DNA from 4 places in the Aminobacter sp. MET-1 genome. Region 1 is predicted to be linked to each of the others. Evidence: riboswitches for the same ligand, from Rfam matches in the RefSeq annotation. Region 1 holds a riboswitch; each other region holds the start of a gene.

Region 1 (4,564 bases):
TGCGTGGCCGAACGCGAGCGCAGATAGTAGGTCGTCTTCAGCCCCTTGCGCCAAGCCAGGCGATAGAGATCATCAAGCTTCTTGCCGCTGGGATTGGCGATGTAGAGGTTCAGCGACTGAGCCTGGTCGATCCACTTCTGGCGGCGGGAGGCTGCCTCGATCAACCAGCTTGGCTCGATCTCGAAGGCGGTGGCATAAAGTGCCTTGAGATCGTCGGGCACGCGGTCGATCTGGCCGACCGAGCCGTCAAAATATTTGAGATCGGACACCATGACTTCGTCCCACAGACCTCGGACCTTGAGGTCGTGGAAGAGCTGGGCGTTCACGACGGTGAAGTCACCGGACATGTTCGATTTGACGAACAGGTTCTGGTAACCCGGCTCGATCGACTGCGACACGCCACAGATGTTGGAGATCGTCGCAGTCGGCGCGATCGCCATGGTGTTCGAGTTGCGCATCCCGGTCTTCTTGACGCGCTTGCGCAGGGCCTCCCAGTCGAGTGTGCAGGATGCATCCATCTCCACGCTTGGGCGTGCCTCCTCCAGCAGACGGATGGAATCGACGGGCAGGATGCCCTTCGACCACAGCGAACCTTCGAAAGTCGGATAGCTGCCTCGCTCGGCGGCAAGATCCACCGAGGCCGAGATGGCGTGGTAGCTGATCGCTTCCATGCTCTGGTCGGCGAAGGCGATGGCAGCATTGGAAGCGTATGGGATGCGCAGCGCCTGCAAGGCATCCTGGAAGCCCATCAGGCCGAGGCCCACGGGGCGATGCCGGAGGTTCGAGCGGCGCGCCTCGGGGATGGTGTAGAAGTTGATGTCGATGACATTGTCGAGCATGCGCATGGCCGTGCTGACGGTCTTGGCCAGGCGTTCGAGGTCAAGGCCCTTGTCTGTCACGTGGTTGGCGAGGTTGACCGAGCCGAGATTGCAGACCGCGACCTCGTCCTTCGACGTGTTGAGCGTGATTTCGGTGCAGAGGTTCGACGAATGCACCACGCCGACATGGCCCTGTGGCGAGCGGATGTTGCAGGGATCCTTGAACGTCACCCAGGGATGCCCTGTCTCGAACAGCATGGTCAGGATCCTGCGCCACAGATCGACGGCACGAACCTTGCGGTGAACCTTGATGCCGCCGCTTGCCGCCTTGGCCTCATAGGCTTCGTAGGCCGTGCGGAACGGTTTGCCGTAGAGGTCGTGCAGGTCGGCGGTCTCGTCCGGCGAGAACAGCGTCCATTCCGCATCCGCCTCGACGCGCTCCATGAACAGGTCGGGCACCCACTTGGCGGTGTTCATGTCATGGGTGCGGCGACGGTCGTCGCCTGTGTTCTTCCTGAGGTCGAGGAACTCCTCGATGTCGATGTGCCAGGTCTCCAGATAGGCGCAGACCGCACCCTTGCGCTTGCCGCCCTGGTTGACGGCGATGGCCGTGTCGTTGGCAACCTTGAGGAAGGGCACGACGCCCTGGCTCTCGCCATTGGTGCCTTTGATGTGGGCGCCGAGGCCGCGCACCGGGGTCCAGTCATTGCCGAGTCCGCCGGAATATTTGGCGAGCAGGGCGTTGTCCTTGATGCCCTTGAAAATCGCGTCGAGATCGTCGCCGATGGTGGTGAGGAAGCAGGACGACAGCTGAGGCCTGAGCGTGCCCGAGTTGAACAGGGTAGGGGTCGAGGCCATGAAGTCGAAGGAGGACAGAAGGTCGTAGAATTCGATTGCCTTGGCATCGCGGTCGATCTCCCTGATCGCCAGCCCCATGGCGACGCGCATGAAGAAAGCCTGCGGCAGCTCGATACGCTTGCCCCTGGTGTACAGGAAGTAGCGGTCGTAAAGCGTCTGCAGGCCCAGGTACTGGAACAGCAGGTCACGCTCGGGCTTGAGGGCTGCGCCCAGCCGGACGAGATCGAAACGGCCGAGCTCAGGGTCGATCAGATGGGCCTCGATGCCGGCGGCCACGAACTCACCGAAGTAGGAGGGATAGCGCTCGGCCATCTGGTCCTGCGTAGCCTGCTCGGGGCGGCCGGACACGAAGCTCAGCGCCTCGCGCCGCAGGCGATCCAGCAGCAGCCGCGCCGAGACGAAGGCGTAGTTCGGTTCCTGCTCGACCAGAGTGCGCGCTGCGAGGATCGGTGCCAGCGACAGTTCGTCCAGCGTGATGCCATCATAGAGATTGCGCCGAGCCTCGGTGAGAATGGGCGCTGCCGCTACCGCCTCCAGTCCCTGGCAGGCGTCCTCGACGATGTGCGACAGCCTGATATCGTCGAGCGGGGTAAGAGTTCCGTCGTCGAGCCGGACCTGAAGCGAGGGAGAGGGCAGCGCCGCGATCTCCTTCTCGGCCTGCCGCTCCTTGGCGCGCTCTTCTCGATAGAGCACATAGGCGCGGGCCACCTTGTGATGACCGCCGCGCATCAATGCGAGCTCTACCTGATCCTGCACGTCCTCGATGTGGAAGGTGCGGCCTTCGCCGACCCGGCGCGCCAGCGCAGTCGACACCTGCTCGGTGAGTTCCTCTACCACGTCATGGACACGGCGCGATCCGGCGGCAACCGAGCCTTCGACTGCAAGAAAGGCCTTGGTCAGCGCCACGGTGATCTTGGTCGGATCGAAGGGCGTGACTCCGCCATTGCGGCGGATGACGCGATAGGCAGGTTCTGCCACCGTCGTGTCTTTTCTAGGATTGGAAACAGGGATCGCAGCGATCCCGTTGGAGGTCTGTGTCGAAGTCGCCGGCATCTCTATCCCCGTGGCGTTGCGGACGGGGCTTGCCGGGAACGCTGCTGGACGCAAAATGCCATCGGCCATGCGACTGCAAGCGCACCGCCGGGACACCCCGCCCGAGGTTCGATCAATCCGTCACGGCAGGTCTCCTGGCTCGCAGGTCATTACTTACGTCGGCCTTCCCGATGCGATCGCATCAGTGGCGTTATTCGACGCAAGCTCACTGCTTACAGTTGCGGGGGCAGCGTCGGCATTCCCTTTCGAGGCACCGACTTCCCTCTTAGCTCCCGGGCCGAAATCGACTCGGAAGAACCACGACTTGTATATTTAGTGGTCAAATAACGGGGATGGTCAATATGTGGGTGCTGAGGAATTCGTGGATGATGCTCAACGCAATGTCCATCTGGACCGAGAAACGTCCATTGAGCTGGACAAGCAGGCCCCCACGGGGCAACTGGCGCGACCTCTTTGTCGATCGCTTGCCCGGCTACTCTGTTGAACAGGAGCCATGAATCGGCGCTGTCATCTGTGATGTTTGGGGTGTTGTGAAGAGGCTGCAGCTAAAGGTATGCACGACGCCCCTATGCGTTGACCTCGCTGCAGGGCCCCGATGCGCCTGTTATCGGGTAGTTCCGAGCGGCGAAATCGAGATGCCCCTCTGGCTGATCTTTGAGAAAACCTGCGACAATTCGAAGATTTTCAGATCGCAATTCCCGGATGTTCGCGCTACGGAAGGCCTATGGGGTATGGGGTCTTCATTCACAGGTCGGATTCGATCTACGACGATAGTCCGGCGGAGCGCTATCAATTTCCTTCGCAGTACTTCGGCAGAGTTCAAGCCTGCGTCGGTGACTGGATCATTTATTATGAACCTCGCAAGGTGGCTGACACCAAAGGGTATTTTGCTGTTGCCAGGGTCCAGCAGGTCATAAACGATCCAAGTGTTCCAGGTATGTTCTTGGCGATCATCGAGCCTGGCAGCTATCTCGATTTCGCGAGACCGGTGCCGTTCTCCAATGACGCGGGCGTGATTGAGCGCGGTCTCTTGAACGATGCCGGCGCTATCTCGGGGCGAGCGCAATCTGCTGTTCGAGCACTGTCACCGAGCGACTTCGGTCGGATCGTCAGCCTCGGATTGGATCAGGCGGAGCCACTACTTCCGCGCAATGACCCCGAATTGCCTGTCGACGGCTTCGCGGAGGAGCAGACGCCGTTCGTTTTCGAAGAAGCCCGGGAGCGGACGTCATTTCTCAGTTCGCGCATCGTGCGCGATCGCGTTTTCCGGCAGGTGGTGTTGCGCGCCTATGACGAGCGCTGTGCGGTCACCGGACTAAAACTCATCAACGGCGGGGGACGCGCTGAGGTCGAAGCTGCGCATATCCGACCGGTGGAAGCCAGCGGTCCCGATGTCGTGAGCAATGGCATTGCGCTATCCGGCACTGCGCACTGGATGTTTGACAGAGGGCTCATCAGCCTGTCGGATGAGCTTGAGATCCTGATTTCCCGACAAGCGAACGACGCCGATGGCATTCGCGGGATTATCAATCGTACCGGGCGAGCGCTTGTGCCGATGCGCGGGTCGGATCGGCCTCATCCGCACTTTCTGCGATGGCACAGAGAAAACTGCTTCAAGCACTGAGCGTACGAGTAACCGCTCTGTGCCTTGCGCATCGATATCCGCCGCGCTAGCTGACGATAGAGTCTGTGGTTGTTGCCTGCTGGCATTTTTTGATTGGGAAGGACGTCTTCGTGAAAGCACGTGTGAAATGGGTCGAGGATCGCACCTTCGTCGGCGAGTCCGGCAGCGGACATAAGCTGGTTCTCGGCACCTCGCATGGCACGGAAGGCCG
Region 2 (4,564 bases), on a different contig from region 1:
GCCAGCGGCCAGGCTGTCTATGTCACCGACGCCAGCCGCGCCGTGGGCGTGGTGTCGAGCCTGCTCTCGCCGGAGGCGAAGGCCGGCTATGTCGAGGGCATCCAGGCCGAATATGTGAAGGTCGCCGAGGCGCATGAGCGCTCCGAGCGCGAGAAGCAGCGCCTGCCGCTGGCCCGCGCTCGCGCCAATGCGCAGAAGGTCGACTGGGCCGGCTACACGCCGCCGAAGCCGAGCTTCCTCGGCACAAAGGTGTTCGAAAGCTGGGAGCTCGCCGAACTCGCCCGCTACATCGACTGGACGCCCTTCTTCCAGACCTGGGAGCTCAAGGGCCGCTATCCCAAGATCCTCGAGGACGAGAAGCAGGGCGCGGCCGCACGTCAGCTGTTCGAAGACGCCCAGGCGATGCTGAAAAAGGTCATCGACGAGAAATGGTTCGCGCCCAAGGCCGTGATCGGCTTCTGGCCGGCCAACACAATCGGCGACGACATCAGGCTGTTCGCCGACGATACCCGCCAGAGCGAGCTCGCGACCCTCTTCACGCTGCGCCAGCAGCTGACCAAGCGCGACGGCCGGCCCAATGTGGCGCTGTCCGACTTCGTCGCTCCATCCGACAGCGGCAAAGCCGATTATGTCGGCGGCTTCGTGGTGACGGCGGGCATCGAAGAAGTGGCGATCGCCGAGCGCTTCGAGCGCGCCAATGACGACTACTCCTCGATCCTGGTCAAGGCGCTGGCCGACCGTTTTGCCGAGGCTTTTGCCGAATGCCTGCATGAGCGCGTCCGCAAGGAATTCTGGGGCTATGCCAAGGATGAGAAGCTGACCAGTGACGAGCTGGTCGGCGAGGCTTATGCCGGCATCCGCCCGGCGCCCGGCTATCCGGCCCAACCCGACCATACCGAAAAGACGACGCTGTTCCGCCTGCTCGACGCCGAGAAAACCGCTGGCGTGACCCTGACCGAAAGCATGGCCATGTGGCCCGGCTCGTCTGTCTCGGGCCTCTATCTGTCGCACCCCGAGAGCTATTACTTCGGCGTCGCCAAGGTCGAGCGCGATCAAGTCAAGGACTATGCGGAGCGCAAGGGCATGTCGCTCCAGGAAGCAGAGCGCTGGCTGGCGCCGATCCTCAACTACCTGCCGACGGCCTTCTCCGAGGCGGCTGAATAGTTGCCGGCTTCGCGGCTTGCGCGCTTGACCGGCGCGCCACTATAGCGTGCCGCACGGTTATGGTTCTCCCGCCTCTGGGCGGGAGCTAAGAGGGAATTCGTAGAAGCCGAAGCTGCCCCGCAACTGTAAGCGGCGAGCCACATTGCCCACCGCGTCACTGGCATGAAGCCGGGAAGATAGGCGGTGAAGCGACGACCTGCGAGCCAGGAGACCTGCCTGACCAAGTGAGGTTCCGTGGGCGGAGTGTACCACAGGGACGCGGTTGAATCGGTTGCCGTTCCGGCGCCGTTCGGCCTGCGTTACCGCACTCCCGCTCCGGCTGGTCAGGGATTGCAGGTGTCGAACTCAACCGAAAACAACTCCGCGCCACAACCGCATGTGCTGCTCGTCGCAAAGTCCGCCTTTGCCGCAGCACCCCACAAGCAGATGCAGCAACTTACCGACCTTGCAGCCGCGCTGCCCGGCGTCGCCGGCGCCAGCTTCGGCTTCACCGAGCAAGGCACGCCGTCACTGCGCGAGGTCCTTGGCTCGCTGCGGGCAGCCGGCGCCTCCGACGTCCTGATCCTGCCGCTGATGCTGCCCATCGAGCCGAGCTTCACCGCCTGGCTCACCAAGTCGCTGCGCCGCAGGCAGACGCTGCGCCCGCCCTTCCCCGCCGAGTCCAGCTAGATTCATAGAAACTGCGCGCCGACAGAAAGCCGGCTAATCACTCGATCGAAATGAAAGGCGGAGGCATGCCCCTTTCGCAGTCTCTATAACCGCGACCTGCCCCCCGTGCAGCGCCATGATCTCGCGCACCAGGTTGAGTCCCAGCCCGGCGCCGCGCCCATCGGGCTTGAGGCGGTTGAACGGTTCGAAGATCGCCTTGCGCTGATCGGCCGCGATGCCCTGCCCCTCGTCGCAGACCTCGACGAAGCCGGCGGCACCCACACGTACTGTGATAACGCCCTGGCGTCCGCCATGATCGATGGCATTTTGCACCAGATTGGTCAGCGCCCGTTCGAGCGATGTCTGGTCACCCTCTACCGGAACTGTCTCCACCTCGGGCTCGAACGACATGTCGTAACCCGCCGCGAGCGCCAGCGGCCCGAGATCGAACACCACCTGCTTGGCCATGGCGACGAGATTGACGGGTGCAAACCGGTTCCCCTTCTGGTCGAGCCGTTGCAGATCGAGCAGCTGCCCGGCGAGCGTGGTCAGCCGCGCCGCATCCTCGAGCAGCTCCCTCTTGTCCGCGCCTGCCGGCAGCGCCGAGACACGCGCGTTCAGGATGGCGATGGGCGTGCGCAATTCATGCGCGGCCTGGGCGAGGAAGTGCTGATGGCGCTCGTACCCCGCATCGAGACGCCGGAGCGCATCATTGACGGCGCTGACAAGCGGACCGATTTCGACCGGCACCTCGTTCACCGGCAGCTGCACACCGCGCTTGTCGAACTCGATGCGCGTGGCCTGCGACACCGTCTGCCCCAGGCCCGCCAGCGAGCGGCGCACGACAAGCGGTGTGGCAACCATCGTCGCCAGCGCCATGAGAACGATCACCGGCAAGATCACCGAAATGAACCCACCCGAGACACCCGCAAGCAAACGCCGGACGGACATCCGGCCTTGCGTGCCGGTCAGGATCTGCACCTTGCCGGCAGCGGTATCGGTCCATTTGACGATCGCGTCGGGCTTGGCTTCGTCGCCGAGCGGATGGCCCAGCCGCGCGTCGTTCAGCTGCTCGATGATACCGGCGACGGGCGCATAGACAGGTGGTATCGTGCCTTCGCTCAAGCGGTGTCCCGTCTTGTCGCGCATGACGAACCACAGGCCAGGTGCATGCGTCCTGAGCCGCGCCAGTTCCGATGTCGGCGCAAGGGCGAGCCTGCCATTGGCGTCCCGCACCACGGCATCCGCAAGCACATCGAGGCTGCCGCCCTCATAATCGTCGACGAGATAGCCTGTGCCCCACAGTGCAGCGACGATCAACACCAGGAACGCCGCGATCATGGCCGCCTGCAGCGTCACCATTCGGCTGACCAGAAGCCACTTGAGCGACGGCGGCCTTGTTGCCATCACGGCGTCTCGCGCAACAGATAGCCGACGCCGCGAATGCCGCTGATGACGACGCCAGCATCGGCGTCCACCAGCTTGCGACGAACCCTGGAGATATGGGTGTCGAGCGCATTCGACTCGATGTCGTCGTTCATGCCGAAGACCGCTTCCATCAGCGTTTCGCGCAGCACCATGCGGCCCATACGCCGCATCAGCGCCTCGAGCACCAGCAATTCCCGCCGGGGCATGCGCAGGTGAATGCCTCCGACATGCGCTTCGCGATGGGTGAAGTCGAACGATATGCGGCCGACATTGGCGACGTCGGGCTGCAGGTTGACCGGCCGCCGCATGATGGCCCTCAGTCGCGCCAGCAGCTCCTCGAAGGCAAAAGGCTTGCCGAGATAATCGTCGGCCCCGCTGTCCAGGCCGGCAACCCGGTCGATCAGATCGCCCTTTGCCGTCAGCACCAGCACCGGCACCACATTGCCGTTGGCCCGCAGCGACCTGACGAGCGAGAGCCCGTCTCCGTCGGGCAGCCTCCGGTCCAGCACCACCACGTCGTAGATGTCCCTGTAGAGAGCGGCTTCCGCATCCGCGAGGCTGGCCACGTCATCGACGACCATGTTGTGGCGAACCAGCCCACTGCGCAGGACCCCGACCATGGCCTGCTCGTCTTCCACCAAAAGCACGCGCATCAATCCGCTCCGCCGCTCGCCCGGATGGTTTAGCCACTCGGCCACATGGTTGCATTGAGAAAACCTGTCATGCCGCCCGCAACAGGGCGTTCCCGCCCTCACCGGCAACAAGGCGCCCCAGTTTGCGAAATCCTTTTGCCTGACAGGTTTTCTCAATCCGGGCGTGTGACCTCTCCGGCCCTCAACTGGATAGGACCCAATCAATGCTGCCTGCCACCTGCGGCCTCACGGTCGAACGACAACCCGCGCCCTTTTCTCACACCATTGTCGTGGATGGCCAGAATGTCGCTCGCTGATATTCCACCCTTCTTCCTGGCCTGGCTTCGCAATCCGCGCAGCATCGCCGCCGTCGCCCCGTCGGGCGCCCGTGTCGCCGACCTGATGACACAGGACATAAACGCTGCCACAGGACCCGTCCTCGAGCTGGGGCCAGGCACCGGCTCGTTCACCTATTCTCTGCTCCGGCGCGGCGTCCGCGAAAGCGACCTGACACTGGTCGAATTCAGCGCCGATTTTGTGGAGCTGTTGAAAAAGCGATTCCCGCGGGCGCACGTGCTCAAGATGGACGCGACGCGGCTCGGCGACATCGCCTTGTTCGACCGGGCCACAACAGGCGCGGTGGTCAGCGGGCTCGGCTTCCGCGCCATGCAACCCCAGCAGCATGCCGCCAT
Region 3 (4,564 bases), on a different contig from region 1:
GTGCCCGATATCGATTTTTCTCTTTCGGACGACCGCGCAATGAAAAGAGTTCGCAAGGCAGTATTTCCCGTCGCAGGCCTGGGCACCCGCTTTCTGCCGGCCACCAAGTCTATCCCCAAGGAGATGCTGACGGTCGTCGACCGTCCCGTCATCCAGTATGTCGTCGACGAAGCCCGCGAAGCGGGCATCGAGCACTTCATCTTCGTCACCGGCCGCAACAAAGCGGTCATCGAAGATCATTTCGACGTCCAGTTCGAGCTCTACGATACGCTTGCCCAGCGCGGCAAAAGCGATCAGCTGGAGCGGCTGCAGAAGCTGCAGCCGGCGCCGGGCCAGACGTCGTTCACCCGCCAGCAGGTGCCGCTCGGCCTCGGCCATGCTGTATGGTGCGCGCGTGAACTGGTCGGCGACGAGCCTTTCGCGCTTCTCCTTCCCGACATGATCATGCAGTCGGAAAAGAGCTGCATGCGCGAGATGGTCGAGCTTTATGCCGAGACCGGCAACAACATCATCGCCGTGCAGGAATGCGACCCGGCCGAGACGCACAAATATGGCATCGTCGGCAAGGGAAAGGCCGTTCATACCGGTTTTGCCATCGACGGCATGGTTGAGAAGCCGAAGCAGGGAACGGCACCGTCGAACCTGTTCATCAACGGCCGCTACATTCTGCAGCCGCAGATCTTCGAACTGCTGGCCAAGCAGGAGCGCGGCGCCGGCGACGAGATCCAGCTGACCGATGCCATGCTGAAGCTCGAGAAGTCGCAGCCCTTTTATGGCTATCACTATCGCGGCCGGACCTTCGACTGCGGCTCGCCGGAAGGTTTTGTCGAGGCCAATGTGGCATTTGCCCTGGCGCGCTCCGACATCAGCGGCCGCATGGCCGAAGTGATCGAAGGGCTTCTGGGCGAGGTGAAACCCAGCCGCTGAGCCCCGTCAATGTCGCCCGCGCGTCATTTTCGGGCGCGCGGCGCGGTGGCCAAGGGCCCGCAAGGCCTGTAGAACACTCCCGCCAGGTGCCCGCTCATGCGGGAGAATCGGGAACACGGTGAAACTCCGTGGCGTGCCCATCGCTGTAAGAGGGACCGTATCGGCAAAAGCCACTGTCCGGCAGGATGGGAAGGTGCTGAAAGCGGGATGAACTCGAAGCCAGAAGACCGGCCCGGCAGAGATGGTCCACCGCATGGACAGGCGGACGGACGCCGTTTCTATCGCAAGGGGACACGCGATGCCGGCCGCCCATGTTCAAACCGCCTGCGGCTCGTTCGATGCCGCGGCGCAGGACGCCGTCTACAAGGCCATCTTCACCCGTCGCGACGTGCGCAGCCATTTCCTGCCCGATCCGATAGACGACGTGGTCATGGCGCGCCTTTTGATGGCGGCGCATCACGCGCCATCGGTCGGCTTCATGCAGCCATGGAACTTCATCATCATCCGCGATGCCAAGCGCCGGGCGCTGGTGCGCGACCTGTTTTTCGCGGCGCGCGGGCAGGAGCTGCCGCATATTGTCGAGGAGAAGCAGGCGCTCTATCGCAAGCTCAAGCTCGAAGGCATCTGCGAGGCGCCGCTCAACCTGGTCGTGACCTGCGATCGGGGACGCTCGGCCAACTCGCCGCTGGGGCGCTGGCACAATCCGGAAATGGATCTCTACAGCACTGTTTGCGCGGTGCAGAACCTCTGGCTGGCGGCGCGTGCCGAAGGCATCGGCATCGGCTGGGTCAGTATCCTCGACCGTGACGCACTGAAGGCATTGCTGGCGATCCCCGAACATGTCGTGCCGGTGGCCTATCTCTGCGTTGGCCGCGTCAGCGAATTCGCCGCGCGCCCAGATCTCGAGCGCCATGGCTGGGGCAACCGGCTGCCGTTGGCCGAGCTTGTCATGAGCGAAGTGTTTGCCGGCGAGGGGGAGCAGGGGGTGAAGGAGGCGGTGGCAGGATTGGGATGAGCGGGGCGGCGGGCGTTCTTGCGCTGCCGGGTGCTCGTTTTGGGGGCTCGCAGCTCCGGCCGTTCTGGACCGTCCCGACAACTTTGCCGGCCACGGCATGGATCCGCGACACTCTCCGCTCGCTACGTCGAGGATGACGAACTGCGGGATGTGCAGGCGACACCAGTCGAAGCCGGCACGCTGAGACCCTAGCGCTGAACTTTCACGCCGACGAAGACGCTGTTGGTGGTGCTGTCGCGGTTGGAGAGCGTGCTGCTGAAGGTCTCGTGGCGCAGGCGTCCGGTGAGGCCGGTGTAGCGGTTGAGCCACCAGGTGAGGCCCGCCTCGGCACTGAGGGACAGATCATGGTCGGTTGAACCGGCGTAATCGCGCCAGCCGATGCCGGCGGCGGCGAAGCCGGTGAGGTTGGCGCGCATCTGGCGCTCGACGCCGAGACGCGCCGCATAGAGTACTGAGCCGCTTTCGCCTGCCGACGTCGAACCTTCCAGCGAGGTGGTGCCGTTGAGGGTGACGATGGTGCCGCGCATCGGCGACCACCGGAGATCTGCGGCGACGGAGGCGGCGGAGATGCTGCCCAGCCTGCCGTCGTCAAAGGTCTGGCCGACCCAGCCGGCGGAAATCTCGCCGCCGAATTTCTCGCCCATGTCGATCTCGACGCCTGCAAGGGCGGCAAACTGATTTGCCGAACGCTCGAAACCGGCGGTGTCGAACCTCAGGTCGTAGATGCGACGGCCGAACTGGATTTCGCCGAACGGGGTCAGCGCCGGCGACACCTCGTAGCCGATGCGCAGCCTGCCATTGTAGAGGGTCGAGTTCCTGTCCTTCTGCGACAGCGTGCCGCCGCCCGACAGAGCGGCGTCGCCATAGCTTTCCTTGACGGCTTCGCCCGATATGCCGAAGCGCAGCTTGCCGACGTCCTTTTCCAGGCCGAGCGAGCCGTTGAAGGTCTGCAGGGTGGGGCGCTCGGCGGTGCCGATGATGACGACGGGCGAGGTCGCCGATTCCGGGCGGACATTGTAGCCGAGGCGGGCAAGTGCGCGCATGCCTTCGGCAAGATCGAGCTGGAGGCGGCCGTCGATGCCGCCGGTGACGTCCTTGACCTCCTGCCCGGACACCGACTTGCGAAAGTTGCCATAGGCATCGACGGTGGCCGAATGGCTGTCCCAGTCGGACGCCGCATTCAGGCGGAGCGTGGTTTCAGACAGGATCGCCGACTTTCCATCCGAACTCGAATCGGCGTTGGAGGTCGCGGTGACGCCCTGTTCCAGGCTTGGCTTGAGCACGAAGGTGCCGAAGCGGATGCCCGTCGGGTCGTAGGGATTGAGCTCGGGCTGCGGCTTGCGGCCTTCGATCGCTGCCTGGCGCGCGGATTCGGGGCCGTTGTCCTCGCTGCCTTCGAAATCCACCGTCTGCTGGCGCACGGTGCCGGTGGTGGTTTCATCCTGCTCGGGGGCAGGGGTCTTCTTCGGCGCGTTCGCCGGCTGTTGCCGGCCGGCGAGCTGCTCGCGCCGCGCCTTGGCCCGGTCGCGTGCCGTGGTCGGCGGCAGCGCCTGCAAGGGGCCCGCGTCGTTGGCGAAGGCATCGTCGGCATTTGGCGGTTCACTGAACAGGCTGGCCGAGGCGTTGGCCGGCTTGTCGGGCACCGCGCCGGGACTGGCCGGCTGGTAGTCCTCGGCTTGGTTCTGCGTGTCGGCGTCCGTTGCCTGGTCCTGCGATGCGTCAGCGGGACGCTTGCGCTTCAGAGGCTTGCCCTGGTCGTCGGTGACCGCGCCGCGCAGCCCGGCATCCTGGGCGTGGACCGGCCCGGCGCACAGCACCGCTGCCACACTTGCCGTTGCCAGCAAGGCGCAGATGCGCGCACCCAAGAGGTGCCCCCTATGCTCCGGCCTGACCCGTGCCATCGTACCCACTGCTTCGCCGGCGCGAACTGCGCCGTGCTTAGCAACTGGTAAATGGCCATGGTTAATGGAGTGTTGAACTGGCCCGCCCGGAAGGGAGGCCGAGGGGCAATATTGATGGACAGCCGGCGTATGACGCGCTAACGCATGCGCCATGCACGCTGGATCGCTGAAAAAAGAGCCGGACCCGCAGGCGTCGATCGCCTCGGCACTTCGTACCATCACCACCGAGCAGGCCGGTATCGCCGCACTCGTGGCGGCGCTCGAAGGCCCGCTGGGTGAGCCTTTCGCGCGCGCCGTGTCGGTGCTCGGCCAGCTCAACGGCCGCGCCATCATCACCGGCGTCGGCAAGAGCGGACATATCGGCAAGAAGATCGCCGCCACCTTCGCCTCGACCGGCACGCCGTCCTACTTTGTCCATCCCGCCGAGGCCATACATGGCGATCTCGGCATGATCACCCGCGACGACGCCATTGTTGCCATTTCGTGGTCAGGCGAAACCGCCGAGCTAAAGGGCATCGTCGGCTATTCCAGGCGCTTCTCCATTCCGCTGATCGCCATCACCGCCGGCGACGCATCGGCGCTCGCCAGGCAGGCAGATGTCGTGCTGTCGCTGCCGCGCTCGCCCGAGGCCTGCCCGCATGGCCTTGCGCCGACAACCTCGACGCTGCTGCAGCTCGCCATCGGCGATGCGCTCGCCGTGGCTCTGCTCGAGGCACGCGGC
Region 4 (4,564 bases), on a different contig from region 1:
CGACGTAGATCAGCGCGGTGTCGGCCAACACTTTTTCCTGGATCTGCCTTGCCAGCGCAAAGCGAGCGTCGGTGTCGGCTTCGGTGCGCAGCTGGTCGATGAGCGCGTCGACCTCAGGGTTCGCGTAGCGTTGCCAGTTCTGCACGGCGTCCGAACGGTAGAAGCTGGAGAGCTGGCCGTTGAGGTCGCCTGTGGCTGTGCCGCACGAGCAGTAGGTCGCGATGTCGAATGCCCCGTCGAGCATGATCTGGTTGGAGGCCGTCGGCTCGACGACGTGAAGCTTGGCGGAAACGCCGATCTTGCGCCACTGCGCCTCAAGAGCGATGGCGACGGTCTGCCACCAGCCATAGGTCAACACGGTGAATTCGAGCTTCTTGCCGTCACGCTCGCGGATGCCGTCTGCGCCAGGCTTCCAGCCGAGTTCGTCCAGCAGCGCCCTTGCGCGGTCAGGGTCGGTGACCTGCTTCGTCTCGATCGCGTAGGGCAGGCCGGTGGGAAAGTGCCCGGTCGAGTGCGTCGCAAATGGCGCCATCACGCCGTCGACGATCTCGTTGCGATCGGTGCCGAGGCTGAGTGCTTCCCGCAGCTTCACATCCTGAAGCAGAGGGTTGCGGTAGTTCATCCAGATGTTCCAGTTGCTCGCGTTGACGACAGGGAACTTGTAGTCTTTGGAGCGGACATAGGCGCGGCGCTGCTCGAACTGGACGTTGGCATCCATGTCGGCCTCGCCCGACTGCATGGCCAGATAGCGGGTCTGCGGATCGACGACGAAACGGGCTTCGAGCCGCTGGAGCTTGGGCTGCTCGCCCCAGTAGCCCTCGAACGGCTTGGCCACCACGAGCTCGCCGGGGACAAACTCGGCAGGCTTGAAGTAGCCGGAGAGGTCGGCCTCCAGCGCGTATCGATCGCCGAGTTCTTCGGCGCGCGCGGCGTTGTGCACAGCGATCGTGACCGTCTTGAACAGGAATGCCGGGTCCGGCCTCTCGGTGCGGATTTCAAGCGTGGTTGGACCCACGGCCTTGAACGTCGCGCCACGCAGGATCGAGGCCGCGCGGGTGTTCTTGGCCTGGTGTCGCTCGAAGGATGCCTGGACGGCCGCCGCATCGACGGGCGCGCCGCTCCAGAACCTGGCGTTCGGCTGCAACTCGATCCGCCACAAAGTCGGTTCAACCCGCTCCCAGCTTTTGGCGAGCGCCGGGATGAGGTTTGCGCCGTCGAGCGTGGCATGAACCAGCGGCTCGGCGAAGCCGTTGTTGATGATCCGCTGGGCATCGATGTTGATGGGGTCGAGCGAGCGCGGCATGTTTGCCGTAACGAGCCGCAAGACCTGCTCGTCCGCAGGCGCCGCTTCCTGGGCGAAAGCAGGCAAGGCGAAGGTCGACCAGGCGGCGGCAAGCGCGGCCAATGCAGTCCGCGAAAGATAGTTCATCTTACTCTCCTGTAGATGTGGAATTCTTGGGCACGAGACGCAGCCGCTGTTTGCGGCCCGTCGGCTGGTAGGCGAAATCTTCGACGACCCGGCCGCCGAGCAGGTGTTCCTCGACGATACGGTCGACCGCCGTCTCAGTGACGCCGCCGTAATAGGTGCCTTCGGGAAAGACCTGGAGCACGGGCGCGAGATTGCAGGGCCCGAGGCATGTCGCCTTGGCGGTCATCGTGCCGTCGCCGGTCGTGCGCAGCTTGCGGTTTTCCTGCACATTGCGCAGGTGGCCCCAAATCGCGTGTGCGCCGGCCGCGTTGCAGGCGCCGCCTTCGCAGACAAGGACCCGTCGCTTCTGCGCCGGCACCAGCGATCCTTCCAGCTTCACGGGATCGTCGGTTGGAATTGCAGGCTCGGCAGAAGCACCGTTGATGAGAGCCCCGAGCAAGGGCTCGAAATGGAGGCTCTGGGCGATATCGCGGGATATCCGGATCGGCGGCCACGCACCTGGATGTTCGGACTGCCAGCGCTTCAGCGAGCGTGTGATCCAGTTGAGGAATCCTGGCTCCAGCGGAAGAACCAGCGGCACTACGATGATGGTTTCATAAGGCCCGCCGCGCAATGACAGGAGCGCGTCGCGCAGCGAGGGCTGACCCTGCTCGGAATAGCAGGCAACCGCCGTAGCTACCCCCTGTAACAATGCAGCCATTGCCCCCATGCGTTGCATTTCGGCATGCGGAGCCGCTGCAAATGCCGACTTTGCGACCAGCAATACGGCCCGCCCGGACGCCACTTTGCCCGGCTTGAGTTTGGAGTTCGAAAAAGGAAAATCTGTTTCCAACGAAAAAATCCCCGACCTGATGCGAGCGGGGATATGGAAACGTGGCCGCGCAGACATGCCAGAGGCAGCCGCGACAGCGCGCGCTCCTGTGGCACACCCCGACCACGGAACCTAAGCAGTCAGGCAGGTCTCCTGGCTCGCGGTTCATCGCTGTTTCGCCTGTCTTCCCAGCACCGAAGTGCCAGTGACGTCGTTGGCGTAACAACTCGCCGCTTACAGTTGCGGGTCAGCTCCGGTTTCGCACCGGATTCCCTCTTAGCTGTCACGTCGGCGCAGGCCGTCGCGACAGAACCTTGACGGGCGCAACCTATCGCTATCGACCTTCAAGTCAATCCCCGTTCGTCAGCCATTTGCCGGAAGACCCAAAAAGCAGATTAGCTATATTGTGAGCACGAACATGCCATGGCTGGCTGTTCTTCTTGGTGTGACGTCATTCGACTTGCGCACGGCATAGTCAGCGTCAGCAGCTTGTTGTCGGCACCTGCCGGACGTCTGTTTGTGGCGCGAGCAAGAGCTTTCACCTCCTGGCGGAGAACAGGAATTGGCTAGCCTGCCAATGCCAGTTTGCCGTAGCGGCTGACCTCGGTCTCAATCTCGGAGATCAGGCTTTCGAGGGCAGGGTTCCTCGTCTTTTTCGCCCGTCGCACCACGTAGACAAGCTGCGGGGGCGCGGGAAGGCTGTTGTCGAGGATCTCCATGTCCGGACGCAGATGGCGGTCACTCAGGAGTGCGACGCCCAGTCCCGCATTGACCGCAGCGACGATGCCTGCGGCGCTTGAGCATTCGAACACGGTTTCCAGCTCCGCCCCGCCATCCTGTCCAATGTCGATTGCCCAGCGTCGGTAGAAACAGTCGCCGTCGAAGGACAGGAACGGGATCGGTCCTTCAGGATCCAGCAGCAGTTCGCGGGATTTGACCCAGTGCAGGTTTTCGCGAAACAGCACCAGGTCGGTCGGTCGCACCTCATGGGCGAAAACCTGCACGATGGCCACATCCATCTCGCCGCGCTCGAGCATCGCGCGCAGAACCAGGCTCATTCGAACCTTTGTTCTCACCGCGACATGGGGATGCTGGCGCCGGAAGCGCCCGAGGATGCGCGACAGGTCCGAGCATGTGGTGTCCTCGGTGAGACCCAGCAGGATCCGGCCGGCCAGATCCGACCTGGCGAAGGTGATCAGCGCCTCGTCGTGCAGGTCGAGGATCTTTGCGGCGTAGTCGAGCAGCGCCGTTCCTTCTGAGGTAAACATGCCGCCGCCGGGCCGTCTGTCCAGCAACTGGCAGCCAAGGCTCGTTTCCATGCGCTTGATCTTGTGGCTCACGGCCGATTGCGTCAGGCCGAGCGCCTCGGCAGCCCGGGTGACGCCGCCGTGGAGCCTGATCGCCCGAAGCGCGCGCAGCGCGTCGATGTCCAGTCGCCTCGCATTGATCTCGTTCATTCCGGGCCTCGACGCCAATCCACTTCTGACGGGGATTACATTCGTCTTCGGACGGTATTTTTGCAAGAAACGATTACCGTTCGGCAATGAATGTCATCGCCTGATCGAAATTTGTCATGTGCGCGCCATCAAGGGAACGGCTAACCCGGGATGATATCCATCTGGGCTTCCCATGACCGATCTTTCCCTGTCTTCCACGGACCCGACACGGTCCCGCTTTCTCTGGCCCCTGATGGCAACGCTGCTGGTGATCGGCTGGAGTTCGGGGTTCGTCGGCGTCCGCTATGCCAGCGAACAGGCGAGCGTGGCCGTGCTGCTGTTCTGGCGCACGCTGCTGTCGGGGGTGCTGCTGCTGCCGTTTGCCCTGGCTTTCGGGCCGAGGATGCGTCTGCGCGCCGTGATGTCCCAGGTCGGGTTCGGCGTCATGGCCGTTTTCATCTATCTGGGCGGTTTTGCGGTGGCGATCGAGCAGCGCGTGCCGACCGGGCTGGTCGCGCTGATCTCCGATCTCGTGCCTTTGGCGATCGCGGTCATGGCTCAACCGCTCCTGGGCGAGCGGCTTACCGGACGGCAGTGGCTGGGCACCGCCATCGCCGTTGCGGGCGTGCTGATCGTGTCCTTCGACAGCTTGAGTTTCGGCACCGCTCCCTTGTGGGCCTACGGCTTGACCATCGCTTCGATGATGGTGTTCGCCTTTGCGTCGGTTCTGCGCAGGGGGCGCGAAACGCTGAACATGCCGGTGCACCAAAGCCTGTGCATCCACACGCTGACAGGCGCTGTGCTGTTCGGCATCTGCGCGCTCGCCCAAGGAGAGATCGCCCCGCCCATGACGCGCGAGTTCGCCATCGGCATGGTCTGGCTCGTGCT

Evidence for each region. Region 1 has a riboswitch for cobalamin ahead of NDO48_RS13435 (ribonucleoside-diphosphate reductase subunit alpha). Riboswitches for the same ligand answer to the same signal wherever they lie in the genome.
Region 2: another riboswitch for cobalamin. It lies ahead of NDO48_RS07315 (CbiX/SirB N-terminal domain-containing protein); the one in region 1 lies ahead of NDO48_RS13435 (ribonucleoside-diphosphate reductase subunit alpha).
Region 3: another riboswitch for cobalamin. It lies ahead of bluB (5,6-dimethylbenzimidazole synthase); the one in region 1 lies ahead of NDO48_RS13435 (ribonucleoside-diphosphate reductase subunit alpha).
Region 4: another riboswitch for cobalamin. It lies ahead of NDO48_RS05020 ((2Fe-2S) ferredoxin domain-containing protein); the one in region 1 lies ahead of NDO48_RS13435 (ribonucleoside-diphosphate reductase subunit alpha).

What each region holds. Positions count from the first base shown of each region.
Region 1 is NZ_JAMSHL010000008.1:56,019-60,582, forward strand. It holds gene NDO48_RS13435 (ribonucleoside-diphosphate reductase subunit alpha) at 1-2,729, opposite strand, end outside; cobalamin riboswitch at 2,836-3,046, opposite strand; gene NDO48_RS13440 (HNH endonuclease) at 3,454-4,353, shown strand; gene NDO48_RS13445 (OsmC family protein) at 4,464-4,564, shown strand, end outside.
Region 2 is NZ_JAMSHL010000004.1:100,021-104,584, reverse strand. It holds gene metH (methionine synthase) at 1-1,164, shown strand, start outside; cobalamin riboswitch at 1,208-1,399, shown strand; gene NDO48_RS07315 (CbiX/SirB N-terminal domain-containing protein) at 1,501-1,833, shown strand; gene NDO48_RS07310 (sensor histidine kinase) at 1,867-3,219, opposite strand; gene NDO48_RS07305 (response regulator transcription factor) at 3,219-3,893, opposite strand; gene NDO48_RS07300 (class I SAM-dependent methyltransferase) at 4,176-4,564, shown strand, end outside.
Region 3 is NZ_JAMSHL010000007.1:73,940-78,503, forward strand. It holds gene galU (UTP--glucose-1-phosphate uridylyltransferase GalU) at 40-927, shown strand; cobalamin riboswitch at 995-1,178, shown strand; gene bluB (5,6-dimethylbenzimidazole synthase) at 1,226-1,942, shown strand; gene NDO48_RS12215 (outer membrane beta-barrel protein) at 2,131-3,807, opposite strand; gene NDO48_RS12220 (KpsF/GutQ family sugar-phosphate isomerase) at 3,995-4,564, shown strand, end outside.
Region 4 is NZ_JAMSHL010000003.1:9,860-14,423, reverse strand. It holds gene NDO48_RS05025 (ABC transporter substrate-binding protein) at 1-1,429, opposite strand, end outside; gene NDO48_RS05020 ((2Fe-2S) ferredoxin domain-containing protein) at 1,431-2,129, opposite strand; cobalamin riboswitch at 2,366-2,572, opposite strand; gene NDO48_RS05015 (LysR family transcriptional regulator) at 2,807-3,697, opposite strand; gene NDO48_RS05010 (DMT family transporter) at 3,870-4,564, shown strand, end outside.